2 regions of the Limosilactobacillus walteri genome follow, and region 2 is predicted to be linked to the other one. Evidence: predicted binding sites of a transcription regulator. Region 2 holds the regulator's gene; the other holds the start of a gene.

Region 1 (9,397 bases), on a different contig from region 2:
TGTTCGTGAAACGCCATTACGTCAAGTGGCGACTGCTGTTGGTGACGGAGCGATTGCGGGGCAACAGGTTTACCAATATATTAAATCAATTGATTAGTTAGAAAGGCTGGGAAGAAGATCCTGGCTTTTTTCTTTTATGCTAAAATTAATACATAAAAGTAAGGAGGACTTTTCAATGGATGCGATCAAGTGCAATGATACCTTGGCAATTTCTATCCATCGCGTTCGTAATTCCGATTTAAATGAACACGGGACGGTTTATGGCGGACGAACATTAGACTTAATTGACGGTCAGGCTTCGGTGGCGGCGATGCGAGTGGCGCGGACAACTGTTGCAACAGCCTCAATGGATCATATTCAATTCCTTCGTCCTTTTGATTTACAAGATTCTATGTGCATGGAAGCCTACGTAACTGGGTTTGGCAAACGGTCAATTGAAGTTTTTACAAAAGTAATTGGAGAACATTTGATGACCGGTGAACGTTTTCTTGGATTTACCAGTTTTATGACTTTTGTTATCTTAGAACCGGAAAAACAAGTTAATTTTACGCGGGTAATTCCAGAGAATGCTGAACAACAAGCATTAGTGGCCGCTTATCCGCAACGGCTAGCAGATCGGAGAATACAGCGGCAAGCGCAACAAGATTTTCTTCAAAACATTTCACTTAATAAACCATGGCTAAAGTAGTGTTGGTAAAATTTTAGTAAAAACAAAAGTAAAAAGCGACATCAAGGATTTTATGCGGTATACTAAAAAACAGAGTAAGACGTAAAGGAGACATTATTGTGAGCTGGAAAGATACTTATAAGGTTTGGCAAGAACGGACAGATCTTGAACCAGACTTAAAGCAAGAATTAGCTGCAATGAACGATGATAAAGAAATTGAGGACGCCTTCTATGGACCGCTCTCATTTGGTACTGCTGGTATGCGGGGCTTGATGGGACCAGGGATTAACCGGATGAATGTATATACGGTTCGGCAAGCAACAGAAGGATTAGCAACCTTGATGGATTCACTTGGTGATGAGATCAAGCAGCGCGGGGTTGCGATTGGTTACGATTCACGTCACAATTCACGTAAGTTTGCTCATGATGCGGCTCGCGTACTAGGCGCACATGGGATCAAAGTTTATATTTATGACAACCTTCGCCCAACTCCAGAGCTATCATTTGCGGTTCGGCATATGGGAACTTACGCCGGAATTATGATTACCGCTAGTCATAACCCGAAAGAATATAACGGCTACAAGATTTATGGTGAAGATGGCGGACAGATGCCGCCAAAGGAATCTGACATGATGACCGGTTATATTCGTAAGATTGATGACATCTTTGATATTGCCTTAGCTGACGAACAAGAAATGCTTGATAATGGTCTTGAGACGATTATGGGTGAAGATGTTGACGCTGCTTATCTTGAAAATGCCAAGGGAGTAACTGTTAATCCAAAATTAGCTCAAGAATATGGCAAGGACATGAAGTTTGTCTTTACACCATTATGCGGGACCGGGCGGATGCTTGGTGAACGTGCTTTACAACAAGCTGGTTTTACAAATTATGAGATGGAACCAACTGAAGCACAGCCTAATGGTGATTTCCCAGGGTTAGAACATCCTAATCCAGAATTCCCCGAAGCATTTGTACGGTCGATTGCTCTTGGCAAAAAGGTTGGTGCCGATGTTTTAATTGCGACTGATCCAGATGCTGACCGTCTTGGCTGTGCCGTTCGTCAACCTAATGGTGAATATCAATTGCTTACGGGTAACCAGATTGCTTCAATTATGCTTGCTTACATCCTCGAAGCTCATAAACAAGCAGGAACTTTACCCAAGAATGCGGCAGCTGTTAAGTCAATTGTTTCAACTAACTTTGCTGCAAAGATTGCCGAAAGCTACGGGGTTGCAATGGTTAATGTTTTGACTGGTTTCAAGTGGATTGCCGACCAAATTCACCAATATGAAACTGGTAAGATTGACCATACCTTTATGTTTGGCTTTGAAGAAAGCTATGGTTACTTGATTAAGCCATTTGTTCGGGATAAGGATGCTATTCAATCATTAACACTATTAGCTGAGGTAGCTGCATATTACCGTAGTCGGGATATGACCCTTTATGATGGCTTACAAGAACTCTTTAAGAAGTATGGCTACTTCCGTGAAAAGACGATCGCTAACACTTATGCTGGCGTGGACGGTCCAGCTAAGATTAAGAACTTAATGAAGAAGTTCCGCGAAGAAGCACCAACCCATTTTGCTGGTCACCAAGTGGTACTTACTGAAGACTTTGCTAAGGGTACTAAGACGACTGCTGATGGCAAGGTTAGCGAATTAGGCATTCCTGAATCAAACGTATTGCGTTACATTCTTGATGACGATACATGGATTGCAATTCGTCCTTCAGGAACTGAACCAAAGCTTAAGTTCTACATTGGAACGAGTGCGGATACCTTGGAAAAGGCCAATACAAAGTTAGCTGACTTTGAAAAGGCTTTGCAAGAATTTGCTGAAGAATAAATTGAACTGATAAGGATAAAGCGAGATTGAAAATTTTTTCAACCTCGTTTTTTTAGCGCCAAATTATATCAAAGTTTACCTTTTCTTTCATTGTTGAAGTTGCTTCAGTAGCTAGTTTTAATGCTAAAATGCCAGTTTCATCTAAATGTTGATCAATTGATGTAAAGCGAAGTAATTTACTAACTAATTGATTTCCCTGTCCGATGATTAATGTGTCTGAATTGCCGCGGGCCTGGTAAGCACCAGCAGCAGATATATCACTTTCCGAAAGAACTATTTGTAAGTTAGGAATAGTTCTTTTTAGCTTTAAATAACCGTTTTTTCCATCCTCAGCAGTTCGACAATTATATATAATTCTTTCTGGCTGGGGATAATGATTAAAAATTTTTTTGAAAGCCTCAAAAGTTTCTTTAGTTGTTTTACTATCTTGCGGATTGCGAATAAACATAAAACCAAAATTAGTAATTTCCTTTTGTTTTAAAGTTGTAAAAAGCTTTTCAAATATTTCTTTGCGATTATTGAAAACACAGCGAGTCTGCTGATGATTACTATTTTCGCAGAAAACAATTTTGCCAAAGCGCTGATAAGGGTAAATTTTTGTATATGGCAAGGAATGCGAAGTAATAATGAGTGAACTTACCATGTTGTGTTCGAGTTCTTGTAAATATTGTTGTTCGCGGTTTGCGTTATATGCGGTAGGTAATATAACAACTTCCTTACTTATCTTACTAGCTTCAAGGATAATTGCATTTACTAATCCTTGGAAATAGGGGTGATCTAAAAATGGAACAATCACGCCAATGCGATTATTAGTTTTAGTGCTGAGATTTCGCGCAAGGCCATTATAGTGATAATCTAGCTTAGCCATTGCTGCAGTTATTTTATTACCAAGCTTATTACTTACATAGCCATGCTTTGTAATAAATTTAGATACTGATGATGGAGCGCAGCCAGCCTCTTTAGCGACATCGTAAATTGTTGACATGTTTTTTCCTCATTTCTTATTGACAGGAAACCAGTTTCCTAAATTATTATAAGTCCGCAAAAGAATTATATGATAGAGGAGATTGGAATTATGAATATTTTGATTGCTTTAATTCCTGCGTTAGGGTGGGGAACAATGCCCCTGATTACTGGAAAAATTGGTGGATCACCGGTTAATCAAATTTTTGGAATAGGTGCGGGAGCTTCACTTATTGGCTTAATCGCATATATTTTTACCCATCCAACAATTAGTACAGCAGCTTTTTGGCTTTCCGTTCTTTGTGGAGCATTATGGACTGTTGGACAAATCGGTCAATTTATTTCGTTTAAGCACATTGGTGTTTCAAATACTATTCCGTTATCAACTGTTTTTCAATTAGTTGGGAATTCGATTATTGGTGTTTTAATTTTTGGCGATTGGGCTGGGGTGAAGTCGAAAATTATTGGAATAATTGCTTTAATTATTGTTATCGTTGGAGCGTTATTTACATCTGTGAGTGATCAAAAAGAGAAGAAAATATCAGCAAGTGCTGTTTTGTTCCTATTGTGTACAACAATTGGTTTTTGGGTTTACTCTTCATTTCCTAATATTCCAGTAATCAAGCAACAAAGTGGTACTGGAATTTTTCTCCCGGAAATGTTAGGAATCCTACTCGGAGCAATAATATACGGGCTGTTTGCTGACCGTCATGCTTTCTTTGAGAAACAACAATACCTTAATATTCTTGGAGGTCTTGCTTGGGGAGTTGCCGGTTTTGCTTATATTTTTTCTGCACAAGTAAACGGAAATACATCTGCATTTATTTGGACGCAGTTAAATGTTGTTATTGCAACTTTTGGTGGAATTTTCATTCTTCATGAACACAAGAGTAAACGTGAAATGTTTTATACAATTTTGGGAATTGTGTTAATTGTAATTGGAAGCGTTGCAACATCATTTGCCTAGGAAGACAGTTAATATGACAAAACTAAAAAATTTTATTTTTGATATTGATGGTACTTTAATAAATACATGTAATATGTATATGCCGGCTTATTTGTGACTCTTAAAAAGAACGGGTATTACTTTTCGGCAAGTCAAATAAAAGAGCTGAAAAAAAGAATATATGGTTTGGCTGCTACAAATGCGTTAGAGTACCTGGGTGTCCCACATAGTGAAGTGAAGATAATTAACCGAGAATGGTTAAGGGCAGCTTATCAAAATTTTAATGAGGTAAAAATATTCAATGGCATTCCTGATGTATTAAGAAAGATGGCAGCAGATCCTGATAATCATTTAGCAATTGTGACTTCAAAAACGGAACGTGAGTATCAACGGTATTTTCAAGATAAGTATGATTTTGCATCTGTTTATTCAGTGGTAGTAACTGCCGATAAAACGAATAGACATAAGCCGGATTCAGAGCCAATTGTATATGCAATGAAGGAAATGAAAGCAAATCCCCGTGAAACTATTTATATTGGTGATATGCAAACTGATTTGCTTGCTGCGCATCGAGCGGGAATAAAATTCGCCGGAGCATTATATGGGTCAATCAACCCGGAAGCATTAAAGAAAGCCGATTATCTTTTAAGGTCACCAAGAGACTTGTTGAAAATCTAATTATTCCTAATAAGTTTTTTCTTGAATTTTTACATAAAAATTGTATGATTGTAAAAATCAACTATTTTGGGGAGGAATCCGCCATGGGAATGCATGAGTATTTAAAAAGTTTAAGTGATCTTGAAATGATTAATCGTGCTCCGGGATATTTTAAATTTGAAGAGCATAACGTTGCTGCCCATTCTTTTAAGGTGACGCAGGCGGCACAAATGCTTGGTGATATTGAAGAACAAGCAGGTAATGAGATTAACTGGCGGTCACTATACGAAAAAGCCCTTAATCATGACTACACAGAGCGCTTTATCGGTGATATTAAGACACCGGTCAAGTATGCGACGCCGGAATTGCGGTCGATGTTGGCCCGGGTAGACAAGTCACTGACTGAGAACTTTATTCAATCAGAAATCCCGGCTGAATTTCGCACGGCATACGAGCGACGCTTTGCGGAAGGAAAAGATGATACGCTTGAAGGTCAAATTCTAGCAGTAGCTGATAAAATTGACCTGATGTATGAATCGTTTGGCGAAATTCAAAAAGGTAATCCAGAACCGGTGTATATGGATATCTACAAGTCAAGTTTGACCGCGATCATGGACTTTCGCGATATGGCAAGTGTGCAATACTTTCTTAAAAAGATCTTGCCGGAGTTATTAAAAGACAATGCAGATGGTAATGCCAAAAATCAACTGGCAATTGTGACAACCCAAATAATTCAACAATAGGTATTGTAAAATGTTCTTCTTTTACTTAATAGTTGCTTTTTGCAAACGCTTTCTTATAATAGAGATAGAGGGTAAAAGCTAACAAAGTAAAGGGAGGCGGCAAACATGTTTACGGCAAGTATGTTTACGGGAACATTTTCAATTTTAGTATTATGGTTAATTGTTGATATTTTCTGGATATTAAGTCGGCCTAAAGATATCGTAATGCGTCGGATATGCGCTTGGATTAATTTAATTGCAATTATCGGCGGATTTAGTGTATTTTATGGTGTAACTCACTTGGGCAATGCCAATATTGTTCCATGGTTTATTTGCCTCAATTGGCTTAACGTTATTGCGGCAGGTTTCCAATTTTACTTTGGTTATGCTCGGCGGTTTAATTAAAAATAGGTTTTGCGGAGAATTAGTGGGAAATGCCCACGATTCTCCTTATTTTTATCTAGTAAATTTATAGACGAATGCATGTTTGGATGATAAACTTATAACAGTAAATAGTGAAGTGATGATATGAGTGGGACGCGGTAATTTAACGCTTGCGATTCCACTTTCTTTTGTCTAAAAATTGTAAGAGGGAGGACCTTTTTGTGATATACCGGCAACCAGATAAAAAATTTGAATTAGTATCAGATTATCAGCCAACAGGCGATCAACCCCAAGCGATTGCACAATTGACTAAGGGAATTGAAGAGGGCGAGAAGTCTCAAATCCTATTAGGAGCCACAGGGACAGGAAAAACATTTACGATTTCAAACGTTATCGCTAATGTCAATAAGCCGACATTGATCCTCTCTCATAATAAGACGCTTGCGGGACAGCTTTATGGTGAGATGAAAAAGTTCTTCCCTCATAATGCAGTTGAATATTTTGTTTCATACTATGACTATTACCAACCGGAAGCATATGTTCCTTCTAGTGATACATATATTGAAAAAGATGCTTCAATTAACGACGAGATTGATAAATTGCGCCACTCAGCGACTACTTCATTGCTAGAAAGAAATGACGTTATTGTGGTTGCTTCAGTATCGAGTATTTTTGGATTAGGTGATCCGCGGGAGTACCAGAATAGTGTCCTTTCTTTGCGGGTAGGACAAGAGATCGAACGTGATCGGCTGTTAACCGACCTTGTTAACATTCAGTTTGACCGTAATGATATTGATTTTCAACGTGGACGGTTTCGGGTACGGGGCGACGTTGTCGAGATTTTTCCCGCTTCTCGTGATGAGCGGGCTTTACGGGTTGAATTTTTCGGAGATGAGATCGACCGGATTCGCGAAGTTGACGCTTTAACTGGCGAGGTGATCGGTGACCGTGACCATGTTTCGATATTCCCAGCGACGCACTTTATGACTAACGAAGAAGTGATGGATCGCGCGCTTCCGCAGATTGAAGCGGATATGAAAAAACAAGTAAAGAAATTTACTGATGCTGGAAAACTTCTTGAAGCCGAGCGGATTCAGCAGCGGACGACTTACGATATCGAGATGATGCGGGAGATGGGTTATACCAACGGAATTGAAAACTATTCCCGCTATATGGACGGACGAAAACCGGGTGAGCCGCCATACACGTTGCTTGATTTCTTCCCGAAAGACTTTTTGCTTGTTGTTGATGAATCCCACCAAACAATGCCGCAGGTACGTGGAATGTACAACGGCGATCGCGCCCGGAAACAGATGCTAATCGATTATGGATTTCGGTTACCAAGTGCCTTAGATAACCGTCCATTAAAACTACCAGAGTTTGAGCAACACGTTAACCAGGTTGTGTATATGTCAGCTACTCCCGGACCTTATGAGATGGAGCAAACTGACCATGTTGCCCAGCAGATTATTCGGCCAACCGGACTTCTTGATCCGACAGTTGAAGTACGACCAGTAATGGGGCAGATTGATGACCTCGTTGGCGAAATCAATAAGCGGATTGAGCGTAATGAACGGGTATTTGTGACTACGTTGACGAAGAAAATGTCAGAAGACTTGACTGATTATTTGAAAGACATGGGGTTGAAGGTTAAATACCTCCATAGTGATATTAAGACGCTTGAGCGGACTCAGATCATTCGGGACTTGCGGCTGGGTAAGTTTGATGTTCTGGTCGGAATCAATCTTTTGCGGGAAGGACTTGATGTTCCTGAAGTATCGTTAGTAGCGATTCTGGATGCTGATAAGGAAGGATTTTTACGAAATGAGCGCTCACTGATCCAGACAATTGGCCGGGCAGCGCGGAATGAGAACGGTGCTGTTATTATGTATGCTGATACAGTAACTGATTCGATGCAAAAGGCAATCGATGAGACGAAACGCCGGCGGACGATTCAGATGAAGTATAATGAAGAGCACCATATTACGCCACATACAATAATTAAACCAATTCAAGAAGCAATTTCCGTTACTAAAAAGGCGGCGGATGATGAAGAACAAGTCAATAGTGCCGAATTTACAGATAAAGATTTTGCTAAGCTTGATAAAAACGCGCAGGTCAAAATGCTTGATGAATTGACAGAACAAATGCGATCAGCAGCTAAGCGCTTAGACTTTGAACAAGCCGCTACTCTTCGCGACACAATTATGGAATTAAAAACACAAGTTAAAAAATAAAAGGAGGGATTAGTTCGTGGCAAATGATAAGATCATAATCCATGGTGCACGAGCACACAACTTGAAAAATATTGACGTGACGATTCCTAAGAATAAGCTAGTTGTTGTAACAGGATTGTCAGGTTCTGGCAAGAGTTCACTGGCATTTGATACCCTTTATGCCGAAGGACAACGACGCTACGTGGAGAGCCTGTCTGCGTATGCGCGGCAATTTTTAGGACAGATGGACAAGCCGGACGTCGACTCAATTGACGGGCTTTCACCAGCAATTTCGATTGATCAAAAAACAACGTCGCATAACCCCCGCTCAACGGTTGGAACTGTTACTGAGATCAATGACTTCTTACGTTTATTATGGGCGCGGGTTGGTACACCGATTTGTCCAAATGATAATATTCCGATTACTAGTCAATCGCCGGAACAAATGGTTGACCGTGTACTGGAATTACCGGAACGGACTCGTTTGCAAATTTTATCCCCAGTCGTTCGTGAAAAAAAGGGGACGCAAAAGAAAGTTTTTGAGACAATTAAGCGTGAAGGCTTTGTTCGAGTGCAGGTAGATGGGGAAACTTATGACCTTGATGAAGTGCCGGAATTAGATAAAAACAAAAAGCACACGATTAACGTTGTGATTGACCGAATTATTATTAAAGACGGTGTAAGATCGCGGCTATTTGATTCTTTTGAAGCAGCGCTTCGCTTAAGTAAAGGGTATGCGATTGCCGATATTATTGGTGGCGACCCAATTCCTTTCTCAGAACAGTATGCCTGTCCAATTTGTGGCTTCACGGTTGGTGAATTAGAACCACGCCTATTTTCTTTTAATGCACCGACTGGAGCCTGTCCCGAGTGTGAAGGATTAGGGTTGAAGCTAGAAGTAGATATTGATTTGGTTGTCCCCGATCCTGCTAAGACATTGAGAGAAGGGGCCATCGTTCCGTGGAATCCGATTTCTTCACAATACTATCCGCAGC
Region 2 (9,397 bases):
CCTATATGTTAAAATGCATTGGATTAGAGGATAGTTATGGTAAAAAAATATTATGTAGTAAAAAAAGGACGACAGCCTGGAATTTATCAAACCTGGGCGGAATGTCAAGAGCAAGTTAGCGGATATCCTAATGCGCGTTTTAAAAGTTTTAAAACCTTAAAAGAGGCTAATGATTGGCTTAATAATCAAACGCCGCAATTGTTATCAAAAGGAAAGGCTAGCAATAGTTTCCCTTCTAATGCTATTTGGCTCTATACAGATGGTGGCTCGCGTAATCACGGGAATAAACTTGGTCAGCATGTAAAAAGTAATGACAAAGCAGCTTGGGCTTACTTAATTCAGAATGGGGAACAGGTATACACCGATACTGCAGGAGAGTATGGTGCAACTAATAATAAAATGGAAGTAACGGCTTTACTTCAGGCACTCAATAAGCTAATTGAGCTTGGGTTACAAGAAATGCCCATTATTGCGACGTTAGATTCTCATTATGTGTTAGATCCTCTTATGAAAGGCTGGTTAAGTGGATGGCAACGCCGTGGTTGGAAAACTGCAGGAGGAACAACAGTGGCAAATCAAGAATTATGGCAGGCACTTGTGAAAATATTGCCTAAATTCTCGAACCTGCATTTTGAATGGACAAAGGGGCACTCCGTTAATGTCGGAAATAACCGTGTTGATGAATTACTAAATCATACAATGGATCAGATGTAATGTACTAAATATTTGTAAATAAGGGTGAGTGAAAATGAGAATTGGTATTGATAAGATGGCTTTTGCAACAACAAATAACTACTTGGATCTTGTAGAATTAGCCGAGTCACGTAATGTTGATCCTAACAAATTTACAATTGGAATTGGACAGGATCAGCAAGCGGTCGTGCCACCAACGCAAGATATTGTTACGTTAGGTGCGGCAGCAGCAAAAAAACTTTTAACACCGTCATTAATTAAGAATATTTCAACCCTAATTGTGGCGACTGAATCAGGCATTGATAATTCAAAAGCAAGTGCAATTTATATCAAACACTTACTCGGATTAAATGATTTTACACGGACAATTGAACTGAAAGAAGCATGTTATTCTGCTACCGCAGGAATACAGTTTGCAAAAGGATTAGTAGCAATTAATCCACAAGAAACAGTATTAGTGATCGCCACTGATATAGCCCGTTATGGTTTGAATACTCCAGGAGAAGTTACACAGGGAGCCGGCGCGGTTGCCATGCTTATTTCAGCAAATCCACATATTTTAACTCTTGAAGATACGACAGTTGCTTACAGTAAAGATATCATGGACTTTTGGCGGCCTCTATACGCAACCGAAGCGTTAGTCGATGGTAAATACTCTACCAATGTATATATTGACTTTTTTAAGCAAACCTTCACTCGTTACCAGCAACTTACTGGACATAGCTTAGCTGATTTTGCTGCGCTTACTTTTCATTTGCCATTTACAAAAATGGGTAAAAAGGGCTTGGAATCAATTTTAGGAGATCGTAAAGATAGGGTGGCAAGACGTTTACGCCAACAGTTAACGGCAAGCCAAGTCTATTCAAGAAGGGTCGGAAACCTTTATACTGGTTCATTATACTTATCATTAATGTCCCTCTTACAAAACGGGTCTCTTGCTGCTGGTGATAGAATTGGGTTATTTAGCTATGGATCTGGGGCAGAAGGAGAATTCTACACTGGAATTTTAGAAGAAGGTTATCAAAAATATCTGAACGATATCGAAACAGACTTAGCACAACGTCAAAAGGTTTCGGTAACTGAATACGAAAGGTTGTTTAGTAGTCAACTAGGAATGAATAGTGAAGATATTGAATTTGACGATACGGATGATTTATCACCGTTTATCCTAAAGGGACAAAAAAAACATCAACGAATTTATGAGGTAAAATAAAAAAACGAGGCTAATTAATTGCGTTAAACGCGTTAATCAGCTTCGTTTTAATTTAGAAGATATGATCACGAAATAGACCGACAACTTTTCCCAGAATTTTTACATTATCTAAGAAAATTGGTTCCATGGTATCGTTTTCTGGTTGTAAACGGAATCGTGTTTTTTCCTTAAAAAACCTTTTACAAGTTGCTTCATTATCATCGTTCATTGCGATAACAATATCACCGTTTTTAGCAGTGGATTGTTTACGAACAATAACTTGATCACCATTAAAAATACCAGCTTTTACCATACTTGTTCCACGAATAGTAAGCATGAAAAGGTCATTATTATCTTGGATCGAAGGAGGTATCGGGAAAAATTCTGTAGCATTTTCTACAGCTAGGATCGGCTGACCAGCTGTTACAACACCGAGCATTGGAATTTCTTTTTGCATAGGTTTTACGCCTAAAATGTCCAGTCCTTTGGGAGTAATCTCAAGGGCACGTGGTTTTGAAGGGTCTTTTTGTAAAAATCCTTGTTCGATTAAGCGGGTAATATGACCATGAACGGTCGAGGTAGAAGATAATCCAACAGCGCTACAAATCTCACGAACTGTTGGCGGATAACCATGATCTTCAACTTGCTTATGAATATAATTAAGTACGGCCATTTGTTTATTTTTTGCTGGCTTTGGCATATTGACACCTCATTATTATTAATTGTGTTAAGCTTATCATAGATGAAGGTATATTTCAAACGTACGTTCGTGATTTGCATTAGTTTTATAAACTAAGTAAAATCAATTTTATCAAGGAGATGATATTAATGGCTGAATCAAAAGAACAAGATGAACTTTTGAAGCGGATTAATGAGCTGGCTCATAAAAATAAAGAAGAAGGTTTGACTGAAGAAGAAACCAAGGAACGGGAACGCTTACGAAAGAAATATTTAAAGAATTTTCGTGAAGCAATGCGGAGTAATATCGAAATGATGCGGATTTTTGATAAAGATGGTAATGAAGTTACACCAGAAAAGGTTCGTGAAGTTCAGCGTAAAAAAGGTCTTCGTGACGATTAAAAAAGATTTGGTCTTTTCAAAGAATGCTCTTTCGTGTAAGATGGATAAGTAACGAGCAAAGGAGGAAGTAATTGTGGGTATGACGATCATGCTAATGATTCTTGCACTATTAGTCGGCTTAGTAATCGGCTTCTTTGGTGCACGGAAATACATGGAAAACTACCTCCGCAATAATCCACCGATTTCGGAAGAGATGCTGCGGACGATGATGCTTCAAATGGGACAAAAACCATCAAGTCGTAAACTACATCAAATGATGCAAGCGATGAAGGCGCAAGCTAAAAAGTCAAATCGTAAGTAATATAAAAGGATGTGATTTTTATCACATCCTTTTATATTACCGCTTAATTAAAAGTCATCATTTTTAGGCTTGGGAGGCATAATGTACTTATATTGCGGATTAATTTGCTTATCCAAGTCGTCAAACGCTGCTTGCATTTGTTTTTCTAAATCTGCCTGTACTTCAGGAGTAAGGCGCTGCTTACGGTCAATATAAATTGGCTTGCCAAATGCGATATGACGTGGTTTACGTGAGAAAAGCTGCCCGAATTTTAATGGCCCTTGATAAACAGCGGGGACTAAAGGAACGTTAGCCATCTTAGCAATAACAGTAGCGCCTCCTTTTAGTTTTGAAGAATAACGAGAGCCGCTAGGAAAAATAATCGTTGACAAGTCAGTTTTTCGCAAGATTGTGACAGGCTTTTTAATCGCGGAAGGACCTGGATTTTTTCGGTCTACAGGATAAGCATTAAGGGCCCTTAGAAATTTGCTGGCAAGCGGATTTTTGAATAATTCTTTTTTAGCCATAAAACTAAATTTCTTAGGCCAGACGGCAAGTGCTAATAAAACAGGGTCCATCCATGTGCGGTGAGGAGCAACAATAATATAATTCCCCTCAGGAATATTTTCTTGATTATATATTTGGGGACGACCGTTAATTAACGTTAAAAATGGGTTAACGATCTTTACAAGAAACGTATAGAGCATTTTAATCTTCCAATCTATAAGATAATAATATTTTCGTTCATCAGTATGACGAAAAAAAAACAAACTTGCAAGTATAAAAAATTAATGGAGATAATATGGAAAGTAAAAAGATTTTAAAAAAGGGCGAACGGATTGACCAGTTATATAGCCAAGATGTTCAGATAATTCAAAATCCACAGTGTTTTGCTTTTTCGTTGGATGCAGTGTTATTGGCCGATTTTGTCCGGCCTAATCATCGTCATAAATTAAAAGTAGTTGATCTTTGTGCCGGAAATGGTGCAATTGGCATTTTTTTGCACAATAAACTTGGTGGAAATTTTAAGGAAGTAGAATTACAGCCACAGATTGCTGATATGGCCGAGCGGACGATTTTACTAAATGGTTTTCAAGATCGTTATACAGTTATTAATACTGATATTGCTAACATAAATGACTATATCCCCAAAGATTCGGTTGATATCGTTTTATGCAACCCGCCTTACTTTCCCGTTACACCACAAAGTCAAAAGAATCCCAATAAGGCCTTGGCAATTGCTCGTCATGAAATAGCAACTGATTTAGCAACAGTTGTTAAGCAAATGAGTGGCCTGCTAAAAATGAATGGACATGGATACCTTGTTCATCGTCCTGATCGCTTGGCAGAGATTCTTACTATATGTCAAAAATATAGACTGGCTCCCAAGCGATTGCGGTTTATTTACCCTAAACCAGATCGCGATGCAAACATTTTATTACTTGAGGTAATTAAAGATGGCAAGCCAGGAGGAATAAAGGTCGTTCCGCCACTAATTGTTCATGGAGAAGATGGTAAATATTTACCAGCTGTTCAGGAGCTTTTATATGGCAAGTAAAGATTATTATATTTATATATTATATTGTGCTGATGATAGCCTTTATTGTGGTTTTACTGATAATGTTGAACGTCGCTTTCATACACACCAGAGTTATCGTGGCGCAAAGTATACGCGGGTGAAGAAACGTCATCCCTTAAAACTTATTTATTCAGAAAAATTTGCGTCAAAACATGATGCATTACATGCTGAATATTATTTCAAACATCAAACTCGAAAACAGAAAGAAGAATTCTTGCGCGCACATGGTGTTAGCATTTTAAAGTTACGGAGGAATTAAAATTTATGAAGATTTACGTATACGGTGTTTATAGTGATGAGGTTCCTTATATTAAGGAATGGCAAAATGAGCATCCAGAAGTTACGGTGGCGACAACTACTGAATTATTAAACGAAAAAAGCGCAGAGCTATCAAAGGGAAGTAATGGGGTAGTCGTTTTTCAGCAAAAGCCTTATCCTGATGATGCCTTGCGGCAGTTAGCTGCTAATGGAATTACTAAAATGTCCCTGCGAAACGTAGGGGTAGATAATATCAACCACAAACTTGCAACCGAATTAGGTTTTCAAATTACTAACGTTCCCGTCTATTCGCCAGCAGCAATCGCTGAATTTTCAGTAACACAGGCGCTTAACCTATTACGACGGACGAAAGAATTTTACTTAAAACTAGGTAAAGGAGATTACAATTGGGCACCGCATATTGCTAAGGAAATGAACAAGCAAATTGTTGGGATCGTTGGAACTGGTAATATTGGATCGACTGCCGCTAAAATATTTGCAGGCTTTGGGGCAAAAGTAATTGCGTACAGCCGTCATAAAAACCCAGAATTAGATGGGATAGTTGAATATGTTGAATTGAAGGAATTATATAAACAATCAACGATTATTTCTTTATACCTCCCACATGTTCCTGCAACCGATAAAATGATTAATCGAAAAACATTTTCAATGATGAAAGATGGAGTCCTGCTCATTAATACTGCCCGTGGACCATTGGTAGATGAAGATGCGTTGATTGACGCGTTAGATACCGGTAAAGTCGGAGGTGCTGCTTTAGACGTATTAACTGGTGAAACTAAAATCTTTAACCAGCAAATTAATGAAAATGAGATTGATTATCCAGAATTTAAGAGTCTTGTCAAGCGCCCGAATGTTTTAATTACTCCTCACATTGCCTTTTATACAGATCAAGCTATAAAAAATATGGTTAAAATGAGTTTATCCGCTAATCTAGACTTAATTACAACGGGAACATCTGATAAATTAGTTAAGTTTTAATATTATAAAAGAAGTTGAGAAAAAAGCTTGTCAGTAGGCAAGCTTTTTTGTATACTATATTTCGGTGTTACACGCCAATTTCACACCCAGGATGATGGTGGTGTGGGTGCTTAGATAGTCCCGCTGCCAGAAGAAAACTGGGGAGGAAAAACAATTTGGAGGTATATTATGTCTGTTGTATCTATGAAGCAATTGCTTGAAGCCGGTGTCCACTTTGGTCACCAAACTCGTCGTTGGAACCCAAAGATGGAAGAATACATCTTTACTGAACGTAATGGTATTTATATCATTGACTTACAAAAGACTGTTAAGTTAATCGATACTGCCTACAATTACATGAAAGATGTTGCTGCTAACGGCGGAGTTGCTTTATTCGTTGGTACTAAGAAGCAAGCACAAGATGCTATTGAAGAAGAAGCTACTCGTGCAGGTCAATACTATGTTAACCATCGTTGGTTAGGTGGTACGTTGACTAACTGGAAGACTATCCAATCACGTATTGCTCGTCTAAAGGAACTTAAGAAGATGAGTGAAGACGGTACTTTTGATGTCCTTCCAAAGAAGGAAGTAGCTGTTTTAACTAAGCAACGTGAAAAGCTTGAACGTTTCCTTGGTGGTATTGAAGATATGCCACGGATTCCAGATGTTATGTTCATCGTTGATCCTCACAAGGAACAAATTGCAGTTAAGGAAGCACAAAAGTTACACATTCCAATCGTTGCAATGGTTGATACAAACACTGATCCAGATGACATTGATTACGTTATCCCATCAAATGATGACGCTATTCGTGCGGTTCGCTTGATCACTTCAAAGATGGCTGATGCTTTTGTTGAAGGTAAGCAAGGTCAAGATGACGCTCAACAACAAGAAGTTGCTGAAGACAACGCCGCTAATGAAACTGTTACTGAAGATTCATTAAAGAACTTAAAGAACAGTGTTGAAGGAAAAGAAGACTAAAAATTATTAATTCTTGGGCTGTTTTGTACGGACCATTCTGGCCTAAGTACTAAACGGCCTTTTTTCAAAAAAGATAATTAAATATAAAGGAGAGATTTCATCATGGCTGAAATTAAAGCTGCTCAAGTTATGCAATTACGTAAAAAGTCCGGTGCCGGGATCATGGATGCTAAAAAGGCATTAGTTGCTAGTGACGGCGACATGGATAAAGCGATGGATTACCTTCGCGAAAAGGGAATTGCAAAGGCAGCCAAGAAGAGTGATCGTGTTGCAGCTGAAGGTTTAGCTGATATTGCTGTTAATGGTAATACAGCTGCAATCGTTGAATTAAACTCAGAAACTGATTTTGTTGCTGCTAGTGAACCTTTCAAAGAATTATTAAATAAGGTTACTAAATTAATTAGCGAAAATAAGCCTGCTAATGTTGAAGAAGCACTAGCTATTAAGACTGAAAATGGTACATTGAATGATGACATTATCAGTACAACACAAAAGACTGGTGAAAAAGTTAGTCTTCGTCGGTTTACTGTAGTTGAAAAGGATGATAGTGATAACTTTGGTGCCTACTTACACCAAGGTGGCCAAATTGCTGCATTAGTTGTCTTAGAAGGTGCTGATGAAGCTACTGCTAAGGACGTTGCTATGCATGTTGCCGCTATCAACCCTGAATTCATGACTCGTGATGATGTTTCTCAAGAACGTCTTGACCATGAACGTTCTGTATTTAGAGAAGAAACTTTAAACGAAGGTAAGCCTGAGAAAATCGTTGATAAGATTGTTGAAGGTCGTTTAAATAAATTCCTTTCACAAATTTGCTTAGCTGATCAAGACTTCGTTAAGGATTCAGACCAAACTGTTGAACAATATGTTTCAAGCAAGAATGGTAAGTTGAAGTCCTTCATTCGTTACGAAGTTGGTGAAGGAATCGAAAAAAAGCAAGATGACTTTGCTCAAGAAGTTAAGGACCAAATGAACTAAGCGTTCGGTCATTAGGGGGACGTACTCAATGTAGTGCGTCCTTTTTTAAAAATTAGCTTGCAAATTCAAGGAGGATATCGCATGTCAGACATTAAATACAAGCGTGTTATTTTAAAGCTCAGTGGTGAAGCATTAGCTGGAGATAAAGGCTTCGGGATTAATCCGCCAGTTTTAAAGGATGTTGCGAAAGAATTAAAGGAAGTCCATGATTTAGGTGTACAAATCGCGATTGTTGTTGGTGGTGGTAACATGTGGCGTGGTGTTACTGGAGCCGAATTAGGTATGGAGCGTGCACAAGCCGATTATATTGGTATGTTAGCTACAATTATGAATGCCTTATCGTTACAGGATGCACTTGAATCAATTGGTGTTCCAACACGGGTACAAACATCAATTGAAATGCGGCAAATCGCAGAGCCTTACATTCGTCGAAAAGCAATTCGCCATTTAGAAAAAGATCGAATTGTTATCTTTGCTGGTGGTACAGGAAGTCCTTACTTCTCAACGGATACAACAGCTGCGTTAAGAGCTGCTGAAATTAATGCTGACGCAATCTTGATGGGTAAAAATGGAGTTGATGGTGTCTACTCTGCGGATCCAAATAAGGTTAAGGATGCTACCAAGTTTGATCACTTAACTCATATGGATATTATCGAAAAGAATTTGCATGTTATGGATACAACAGCTAGTTCATTGTCGATGGATAACCACATTCCATTAGTGGTCTTTAATTTAAATACACCAGGTAATATCATGAAAGTAGTAACTGGTGAAGAAGTTGGAACTACAATTGAGGGAGATTAATAATATGGCTACAGGAAAAGAAATTTTAAACGATGCCAAGCAAAAAATGGCTAAGTCAGGTGACGCATTACAACGTACATTGGCTGATATTCGTGCAGGCCAAGCTAATGCTAGCCTATTGAATTCTGTAAAAGTTGAATACTACGGAGCACCAACTCCATTAAATCAAGTTGCTTCAATTACCATTCCTGAAGCACGGCAACTTTTAATTACACCTTACGATGAGAGCGTCCTTGAGGAAATTGAAAAGTCAATCTATGCTTCCAATCTTGGTTTAACGCCCCAAAATGACGGAAGTTCTATTCGCTTGATTATTCCTCAATTAACAGAAGACCGGCGTAAGGAATTGGTTAAGGATGTTAAGGCGGAATTGGAAAAAGCTAAAGTTGCGGTTCGAAATGTTCGTCGTGAAGCGATGGATGACCTGAAGAAAGGGAATAAGAATGGTGACTTCAATGATGATGAATTCCACGATTTAGAAAAGAAGGTCCAAAATGAGACTGATGCTGGCATTAAGAATCTTGAAGAAATTGCAAATGCAAAGGAAAAGGAATTAATGGAAGGCTAGTTTCTC

The links. The regulator LexA, encoded in region 2, represses DNA repair genes until DNA is damaged. The targets are predictions, from matches to a motif close to CNAACANNTGTTNG.
Region 1: the regulator LexA is predicted to act here: its motif matches at 6,279-6,292, upstream of uvrB (excinuclease ABC subunit UvrB).

What each region holds. Positions count from the first base shown of each region.
Region 1 covers NZ_QORN01000029.1:58,959-68,355, forward strand. The annotation lists gene trxB (thioredoxin-disulfide reductase) at 1-97, shown strand, start outside; gene DTK66_RS07555 (acyl-CoA thioesterase) at 176-688, shown strand; gene DTK66_RS07560 (phospho-sugar mutase) at 787-2,514, shown strand; gene DTK66_RS07565 (LacI family DNA-binding transcriptional regulator) at 2,567-3,499, opposite strand; gene DTK66_RS07570 (GRP family sugar transporter) at 3,590-4,444, shown strand; gene DTK66_RS07575 (HAD family hydrolase) at 4,538-5,101, shown strand; gene DTK66_RS07580 (YfbR-like 5'-deoxynucleotidase) at 5,185-5,823, shown strand; gene DTK66_RS07585 (hypothetical protein) at 5,929-6,207, shown strand; gene uvrB (excinuclease ABC subunit UvrB) at 6,408-8,423, shown strand; gene uvrA (excinuclease ABC subunit UvrA) at 8,440-9,397, shown strand, end outside.
Region 2 covers NZ_QORN01000043.1:1,128-10,524, forward strand. The annotation lists gene DTK66_RS09405 (ribonuclease H family protein) at 37-714, shown strand; gene DTK66_RS09410 (hydroxymethylglutaryl-CoA synthase) at 749-1,906, shown strand; gene lexA (transcriptional repressor LexA) at 1,959-2,585, opposite strand; gene DTK66_RS09420 (DUF896 domain-containing protein) at 2,714-2,965, shown strand; gene DTK66_RS09425 (YneF family protein) at 3,039-3,266, shown strand; gene DTK66_RS09430 (lysophospholipid acyltransferase family protein) at 3,314-3,952, opposite strand; gene DTK66_RS09435 (tRNA1(Val) (adenine(37)-N6)-methyltransferase) at 4,048-4,803, shown strand; gene DTK66_RS09440 (GIY-YIG nuclease family protein) at 4,793-5,083, shown strand; gene DTK66_RS09445 (D-2-hydroxyacid dehydrogenase) at 5,089-6,081, shown strand; gene rpsB (30S ribosomal protein S2) at 6,250-7,041, shown strand; gene tsf (translation elongation factor Ts) at 7,144-8,019, shown strand; gene pyrH (UMP kinase) at 8,101-8,823, shown strand; gene frr (ribosome recycling factor) at 8,828-9,391, shown strand.